2 regions of the Streptomyces sp. SAI-135 genome follow, and region 2 is predicted to be linked to the other one. Evidence: riboswitches for the same ligand, from Rfam matches in the RefSeq annotation. Region 2 holds a riboswitch; the other holds the start of a gene.
The links. Region 2 has a riboswitch for glycine ahead of gcvT (glycine cleavage system aminomethyltransferase GcvT). Riboswitches for the same ligand answer to the same signal wherever they lie in the genome.
Positions count from the first base shown of each region.

Region 1: linked by a shared signal. The riboswitch ahead of gcvP (aminomethyl-transferring glycine dehydrogenase) and the one ahead of gcvT (glycine cleavage system aminomethyltransferase GcvT) in region 2 are both predicted to bind glycine.

Region 1 is NZ_JARXYP010000002.1:1,704,944-1,709,349, forward strand. It holds gene gcvP (aminomethyl-transferring glycine dehydrogenase) at 1-2,078, opposite strand, end outside; glycine riboswitch at 2,254-2,349, opposite strand; gene M2163_RS12145 (PRC-barrel domain-containing protein) at 2,473-2,850, shown strand; gene M2163_RS12150 (DNA polymerase IV) at 3,484-4,406, opposite strand, start outside.
Region 2 is NZ_JARXYP010000002.1:6,331,614-6,336,019, reverse strand. It holds gene M2163_RS33320 (enhanced serine sensitivity protein SseB C-terminal domain-containing protein) at 1-392, opposite strand, end outside; gene M2163_RS33315 (enhanced serine sensitivity protein SseB) at 523-1,320, opposite strand; gene M2163_RS33310 (AAA family ATPase) at 1,414-2,082, opposite strand; glycine riboswitch at 2,265-2,361, shown strand; gene gcvT (glycine cleavage system aminomethyltransferase GcvT) at 2,517-3,632, shown strand; gene gcvH (glycine cleavage system protein GcvH) at 3,731-4,108, shown strand; gene glyA (serine hydroxymethyltransferase) at 4,123-4,406, shown strand, end outside.

The DNA.
Region 1 (4,406 bases), 4.6 Mb from region 2:
GCCAGGCCCACCAGCGCGTTGAGGTTGGCCCCGTCGACGTACACCTGCCCGCCGGCCTCGTGCACCTGGGCGCAGATGTCGGCGACGTGCTCCTCGAACACCCCGTGCGTCGAGGGGTACGTGATCATCAGCACGGCCAGCTCGTCGCGGTGCTGCTCGATCTTGGCCCGCAGGTCCTCGACGTCGATCTCACCGTCTCCGGCGGTCTTCACCACGACGACCTTCATGCCCGCCATCACGGCACTGGCCGCGTTGGTCCCGTGCGCGGACGACGGGATCAGGCACACGGTCCGCTGCTCGTCCCCGTTCGCCCGGTGGTACCCACGGACGGCGAGCAGGCCGGCCAGCTCACCCTGCGAACCGGCGTTGGGCTGCAGGGACACCTTGTCGTACCCGGTGACCTCGGCGAGCCGCTCCTCCAGCTCCCGGATCAGCGTCAGATAGCCCTGCGCCTGCTCGGCGGGAGCGAAGGGGTGCAGCTGCCCGAACTCGGGCCAGGTGACCGGCTCCATCTCGGTGGTCGCGTTGAGCTTCATGGTGCAGGAGCCCAGCGGGATCATGCCGCGGTCGAGCGCGTAGTCGCGGTCGGCGAGCCGGCGCAGGTAGCGCAGCATCGCGGTCTCGGAGCGGTGCTGGTGGAAGACGGGGTGGGTGAGGAAGTCGTCGCCGCGCAGCAGCGCGTCGGGCAGCGCCTCCTCGGTGGCCGCGTCCAGCGCCTCGATGTCGGCCTCGACCCCGAAGGCCTCCCACACGGCGGCCACCTGGGCCCGCGCGGTGGTCTCGTCGCAGGCGAAGGACACCCGGTCGGCGTCGACCAGGTGCAGGTTGACACCGTTCCGCCGCGCCGCGGCGACGACCTCGGCGGCCTTCCCCGGCACCCGCACGGTCAGCGTGTCGAAGTAGTTCCCGTGCACGACCTCGACCCCGCCGGCCGTCAGCCCCGCCGCGAGGATGTTCGCGTACCGGTGCGTCCGCCGCGCGATGCCCTTCAGCCCGTCGGGGCCGTGGTAGACGGCGTACATCCCGGCCATGACCGCGAGCAGCACCTGCGCGGTGCAGATGTTGCTGGTCGCCTTCTCCCGGCGGATGTGCTGCTCACGCGTCTGCAGCGCGAGCCGGTAGGCCTTGTTGCCGTCGGCGTCCACGGACACACCCACGAGCCGCCCGGGCAGGCTCCTGGCGAACTTCTCCTGGACGGCCATGTATCCGGCGTGCGGCCCGCCGAATCCCATCGGCACACCGAACCGCTGCGTGGTCCCGACCGCGATGTCCGCCCCGAGCTCACCCGGCGACCTCAGCAGGGTCAGCGCGAGCAGATCGGCGGCGACGGTCACGAGCGCGCCGAGCTCGTGAGCCTGGTCGATCAGCGGCTTGATGTCCCGTACGACACCGGAGGCGCCGGGGTACTGGACGAGCACGCCGTTGATCTCACGCCCGACGACCTCGGCCGGGATCCCGTCGCTGAGGTCGGCGACCACGACCTCCAGGCCGGTCGGCTCGGCACGGGTCTCGATCACGGCGATCGTCTGCGGCAGCACGTCGGCGTCGACGAGGAAGAGCCCCTTCTTGTTCTTCCCCATCCGGCGGGACAGCGCCATGGCCTCGGCCGCCGCGGTCCCCTCGTCGAGCAGCGAGGCACCCGAGGTCGGCAGCCCGGTGAGGTCCGCGACCATGGTCTGGAAGTTGAGCAGGGCCTCCAGCCGTCCCTGCGAGATCTCCGGCTGGTACGGCGTGTAGGCCGTGTACCAGGCCGGGTTCTCCATGACGTTGCGCAGGATGACGGGCGGGGTGAAGGTGCCGTAGTACCCGAGCCCGATCATGGAGTCGAGCACCTGGTTGCAGTCGGCCAGCGACCGCAGCTCGGCCAGCACCTCGGCCTCGGTGCGCGCACCGGGCAGGTCCAGCGCATCGGCGTTCTTGATCACATCAGGCACCGCGGCGGCGGTCAGCTCGTCGAGCGAGCCGTACCCGACCTGGGCGAGCATCTTGGCGCGGGCTTCATGATCCGGACCGATGTGACGCTGCTCGAACGGGATCCCCTGCTCGAGCTCTGCGAGCGGAATGCGGTGGGCGGTCATTGCGGAGGCCTCCTGGTCTGACGCGACCTTCGAGGGGTACCCCGGCGCGGGTACCCCGACGGCCTCCCCCTCTGTCATCTCAACCTGAGAGCTTCACCGGCCGCCCGAAGGCCGCCGGCTTTCACCGTCGGTGAGAGCGGAAGCCGTCGACACCCGCCCTGCTTTCCAGAGTGACCTCGTCCGTGCGGTACGTGAGCCTGAGAGATTCCGGGGAGGATTTGCTCCTTCGGCGCCTCCGATGGTGTCTGGAGGACTCTCCCGCACGGGGTCAGCAGCCGTTTGCAAGCCTACCAGCGAGGTCCCCGCACGAGTCTTCGAGTGGCCGCACGCCCCGATGTGCTCTTTCGTAGTGCTTACGACCGCTTCGGATGAGTTGCGACCAAGTGGAGGGCACGTGCAGACCGACATCGATCCGCGCAACCTGATCGGCCGCAAGGCGTTCGACCGCAACGGCACCAAGATCGGCACCGTCGACGAGGTCTACCTCGACGACGCGACAGGCGTGCCGGAGTGGGCCGCCATACGCACCGGCCTCTTCTCCCGGGACGCCTTCGTCCCCCTGGAGCCCAGCGAACTGGTCGACGGCACCCTGCACGTCCCCTTCGACCGCACGCTCATCAAGGAGGCCCCCGACTTCGGCGTGGGCCGCCACCTCTCCCCCGACCAGGAACTCCAGCTCTACCACCACTACGGCCTGGACGTGGCCGCACCCCCCGCCTTCCCGGACCACGACTTCGGCAAGCTGGCAGGCATGGGGGACGTGGAGACCTGACCCCCACGCCGGCAACCGAGCCACCACCGCGCGCCCTCATCGCCCACGGCCGGGCTCAAGAGCTTCAAGAGCTCAGCCAGACGGCCCGCACGCCCGCCGCAGGCACCCGTAGCAGCCTCTGACTGTGCTGCCGAGAAAGGCCGCGATGCCCCCCGGCTCCGGCCCCACCCGACGGTCCACCCGCCCTCCTGCCCTAAGCAGCCCGGCCCCGACCGCGCCCTGACCACCGGTCGACCAAACCAGCCCCACCGAAGCCACCCCCGTACGCTCCACCCCGCTCCAGACCGGCAGCGCTCGCTCCAGACACAGCGCAGCCCCGCCGCAGGGCCGCACAGCCCGCCCTGTCCCAGGCTCCTCTCGCGACACCGAGCCGCCCCGGCCAAGCGCCCTGCAGCCTCACCAGAACCCCACGCTCCCCTAAGACCGTCGACCGAACCCCAACGGGGCTCACACCCCCACCGGGTCCCGCGACCGGCCGAGGTCGGCAACCGAACCGCAGCCGACACCACACGCGCTCACACCCCGCGGCCCAGCCCCCACGCCGGCTGGCTCCCCAGCCCAGGCATCCACACGCAGCGCCCACGACCAACCACCCCAGCCCCACAGAGCACCCAGCGCCCCACGACCAACCCCTCAAGAACCCCCCCGACGACCCCCCACCACCGCAACCAACGGCAACGGCTCAGCCGTCTCCAGCGCGGGATCGTCGACAAGAAACGTCCGCACCCGCCCCGGCTCCGAATCCGGCGTCTCGAACCGCACGGTCACCCGCCCCAGCCCGCTCCCCTGCACCCACCCGTGCCCGTACTCGGCGTGCCGCACGTCATGTCCGGCGACCCACCGGCGCTCGACCACCACGTCCCGCTCCTCGACCGGAACCTCGTCCGCCACCTCCTCGACGGGGTGCTCCGCTCCCTGGCCCGCGGCCTGGGCGAACAGATCCTCCTGGGTGAAGTCGGCGAGCCCGGAGACCCCGACCCCCAGCAACCGCACACCCCCCGTCGAGTCGACGCCCTCCAGCAGCCGCAGGGCAGCCTCCCGCACCACCGCGGGATCATCCGTGGGTCCCCGCAGGGTCTCGGACCGCGTCAACGTCGAGAAGTCGTACCGCCGCACCTTCAGCACGATGGTCCGCCCCGACAGGCCGGCCTCCCGCAACCTCCGCACACACCGGTCCGCCAACCGCTGCACCTCGAACCCCACCCGCACCCGGTCATGGATGTCGACGTCGTAGGTGTCCTCCACCGACACCGACTTGGCCTCCCGCTCCGCCACCACGGCCCGCTCGTCCCGCGCCAGCGCCATCGCGTAGAGCCCGTGCCCGTGCGCCTTCCCGAGCAGCCGTACGAGCTCGTCCTCCCCCGCCTCGACGATCTCGTCGACCGTGTGGATCCCCGCCCGCCGCAGATGGTCCCCCGTCGCCGGCCCCACCCCGGGCAGGGTCCGCACCGACATCGGCCCGAGCATGGCCCGCTCGGTGCCCGGCTCGATCACCACCAAGCCGTCCGGCTTGGCCTGCTCGGAGGCGATCTTCGCGAGCATCTTCGACGCGGCCA
Region 2 (4,406 bases):
CCGGTCGCGATGCGGCGCAGGTCGAGCCAGGGGATGCCCACGCCGCCGCCGGGGGCGTGCGGGTTGAGCCAGAGGCCGTAGTGGTCGGGGTACAGGGTGCGGGCCACGTCGATGCCGTCGACCACCTCGTACGAACGGTTCCAGCCGCTGGCGCTCAGTTCCTGGGCCGAGGTGACGCAGGGGGCGTAGCCGTAGCCGTCGACCTCCATGTTCCCGTACTGGGCGTCCGGGGAGCCCGCCTGGCCGTGCCACAGGAGCATCCAGATCTGACCGTTGTTCGGGGTCGCGAGGGCGCGCAGCAGTGCCTCGTACGCGTCGTAGCGCCCGGGGGTCACCTGGCGCAGCATGTGCTCGACCGTGCCGGTCGCGGTGCCCGTGCCGCTGGCGCTCACCTGGACCGCCCCTTCCCTGTTTGTTGCCCCGGATATGGACACAGCTTAAGCGCCCAGGAGCTCGGGTCCTGGTGTCGGATCGCGGCTGCGGGTCGTGGGGGTTGCTCGCGCAGTTCCCCGCGCCCCTGCATTACGTCCCCTGGGTGTAGAAGGGGCGTACCTGGCCCCGCATCCAGTGGCCCACCGGGTCGTCCGCCACGTCCAGCAGGACGAGGTTGACCGGCCACGCCACCGGGGTGCGGCCCAGGGCCCGGCCGAGGGCGTCCATGGGCAGGGTGCGCAGGTCGCCCTCCCACTGGGAGAGTTCGACACCCACGAACATGACCGGGTCGGCGGTCTCGATGGCGGCGAGGCACCGGCGGGCCGTGAGGACCACTCCGGTGGCCGCGAACTCGGCGGACGCGGCTGCCAGGAAGTCGACCGGGTCGTCCTGCCAGTCCGGCTCGTAGAGCTTGACCCGGCCACCGGTGTTGGGCCCGTCCAGCGGGGTGCGGCCCACCCGGCACAGGTCGGCGACGGCGGCGGGCGGGAGGGGGACGCCGACCACGCCGTCGGGGTTCACCGCGATGCCCACGTGCGGGGGCAGCCCGCGCGCGAACTCGACCGCCGGGGCGATGGTGTACGACAGATGGCTGCCGACGACCTGGCGGAACTGCTCCTCGGAGCTGAAGACCGGGACGAAGGCCTGGCCCTCGATCTCCAGGGTGGGCAGGTCGAGGGGGCCGCTGTGCGGGCCGCCGCCGTTCGGCAGGGGGATCCAGACGAAGCTGCGGCCGAGCACCTCGATGATCCGGCCGCCCGCCGAGGGCATGCCGAGGGAGGCCGAGAGCACCTCCTCCAGCTCGTTGCCGGGCCATCCGCCGTGCGGGTGGGGGTGCGGGTGCGCCTGCCCTGGAAAGTCCGCGGGAAGATCCGCCGGGAAGTCCATCTGTCTGACCGCCTGCTGTGAACCACTGTTGATGTGGCTGAAAGGCTAGCGGGTGCCGCGCGGCGGTGACCCGGCCCGGCGAACCCGCCCGTCTCAGGCCGTGAAGCCGATCCGCCGCAGCACGTCCGCCGCCTGCCGGTCGATCAGCACCGCCGAACCGCAGCCCGGGGGCAGGTCGCCGCGCTCCACGGAGCGGATCAGCCGGGAGGCCGCTCCCCGGTGCCGCAGGAAGGCGTACCGCGAGACCCCCCGGCCCCGCTCGCGCTGGCCCCGCAGCGCGGTGTCCGCCGGGACGTCGAGCAGCAGCAGGTGCAGGGTGCCGCCCCGGCGCCGGGCCTCGCGGGCCAGCCAGCCCCGCACCCAGGCCTGCGTCCCGCAGTCGTGCACCACGACTCCTTCGCCGGAGCGCAGGGCGCGGCGCAGAGCCGCGTAGTGCGCGAGCCGGACCAGGGGGCGGTAGAGGGCGTACGGCAGTAAGCGGGACAGCCGGCCGTCGAAGCGGTCGCGGGTGTCCTGGGAGTCGACCCGGATGCCGTTGACGGCGCGCTTCATCAGCGTGGACTTGCCGCTGCCGGGCAGGCCGGTGATCACGACGAGGTCCGCCGGGCCGAACAGCAGGGCGTGCGGGCTGTGGCCCGCGCGCTCGCGCAGGTCACGGACGACCGGGCGGGCGCCCAGCGCCTCGACGGCCGGGGCCGCGGGCTGCTCGGGCAGGGCGAGCCCCGAGGTCGTCGCGTACGCCGTGGTCCTGTCCACCGTCATCGTCCTCCTCCGGGGTCGGGGTTCCCCTCCCCACCGAGCGTAAAGAGAAGGTAATGGATGATCTCTCGCGTTTCTGTACTCGTACCGCCACAAGCCGGTTACAGAGAGAGGGGTCCGATGCGGCCCTGCCGTCGGCATCCGCGGCGTGCAATGATGTCCGCGCCAACTGCATACCGGCCGCTTGAATCCGCGCGGGAGAGTCCCGGGTACGTGTACCCGGGCGCCGAAGGAGCAAGTCCCTCCCTTGAATCTCTCAGGCCCCGTTACCGCGCGGGCGAGGCACATCTGAAAAGCGGGCCGCCGACTCGACGGCGGCCCCACCCAAGGTGCAAGCCATGTCCTTCATGGCGAACCTCTCAGGTTCCGATGACAGATGGGGAGGAATACCTCGCCCGTCACACCCATGTCCTGGGATCCTTGGAGACGACCGCCCGATGAGCAGTTCTGAACTCCGTCTCACCGCGCTCGATGCCCTGCATCGCGCCCTCGGTGCCACGATGACCGACTTCGCCGGCTGGGACATGCCCCTGCGCTACGGCTCCGAGCGCGACGAGCACAACGCGGTGCGCACGAAGGCCGGGCTCTTCGACCTCTCCCACATGGGCGAGATCGCCGTGACCGGACCGCAGGCGGCCCAGCTCCTGGACTACGCCCTGGTCGGCAACATCGCCTCGGTCGCCGTCGGCCGGGCCCGCTACACCATGATCTGCCGCGAGGACGGCGGCATCCTGGACGACCTGATCGTCTACCGGCTCGCCGAGACCGAGTACCTGGTCGTGGCGAACGCGAGCAACGCCCAGGTCGTGCTCGACGCCCTCGTGGAGCGTTCCGCCGGTTTCGACGCCGAGGTGCGCGACGACCGGGACGCGTACGCCCTGCTCGCCGTCCAGGGGCCCGAGTCCTCGGGCATCCTGAAGTCGCTGACCGACGCCGACCTCGACGGCCTCAAGTACTACGCCGGTCTCCCCGGCACGGTCGCGGGCGTCCCCGCCCTCATCGCGCGCACCGGCTACACCGGCGAGGACGGCTTCGAGCTGTTCGTGAAGCCGGAGCACGCCGTCGAGCTGTGGCAGGCGCTGACCAAGGCGGGCGAGGGCGTCGGCCTGGTCCCCTGCGGGCTGTCCTGCCGGGACACGCTGCGCCTGGAGGCGGGCATGCCGCTGTACGGGCACGAGCTCACCACGGAGCTGACCCCCTACGACGCGGGCCTCGGCCGGGTCGTGAAGTTCGACAAGGGCGACTTCGTGGGCCGCGCGGCCCTGCGCGAGGCCGCCGAGCACAGCAACCACGAGGGGCCGCGCGTCCTGGTCGGCCTGATCGCCGAGGGCCGCCGGGTCCCCCGCGCCGGGTACGCGGTCGTCGCCGAGGGCAAGGTGATCGGCGAGGTCACCTCCGGGGCGCCCTCGCCCACGCTGGGCAAGCCGATCGCGATGGCCTACATCGAGCCCATGTACGCCGCGCCGGGCACGACGGGTGTCGGTGTGGACATCCGGGGCAGCCACGAGCCGTACGAGGTCGTGGCACTGCCGTTCTACAAGCGCCAGAAGTAGCCGCCACAGGTGATGCTGAGCACGATGTCGCTGCTCACGCACGCCTTCAGCAGTCCCCCCTTCACCAGCACTCCCCCGCGTACAGGAGAATTCAGGCCATGAGCAACCCCCAGCAGCTGCGTTACAGCAAGGAGCACGAGTGGCTGTCGGGCGCCGAGGACGGCGTCTCGACGGTCGGCATCACGGAGCACGCGGCCAACGCGCTCGGCGATGTCGTCTTCGTCCAGCTCCCCGAGGTCGGTGACACCGTGACCGCGGGCGAGACCTGCGGCGAGCTGGAGTCGACCAAGTCGGTCTCCGACCTGTACTCCCCCGTCTCCGGTGAGGTCACCGAGGTCAACGAGGACGTCGTCAACGACCCGTCGCTGGTGAACTCCGCCCCCTTCGAGGGCGGCTGGCTGTTCAAGGTACGCGTCGCGGAGGAGCCGGCCGACCTGCTCTCCGCCGACGAGTACACCGCCTTTTCCGCCGGCTGAGGAGTCCGCACCTGATGTCCGCACTGAACACGCCCCTGCACGAGCTCGACCCGGAGATCGCCGCCGCGGTCGACGCCGAGCTGGTCAGGCAGCAGTCCACCCTCGAGATGATCGCCTCGGAGAACTTCGCTCCGCTCGCGGTCATGGAGGCACAGGGCTCGGTCCTGACCAACAAGTACGCCGAGGGCTACCCGGGACGCCGCTACTACGGCGGCTGCGAGCACGTCGACGTGGCCGAGCAGATCGCGATCGACCGGCTCAAGGAGCTGTTCGGCGCCGAGTACGCCAACGTGCAGCC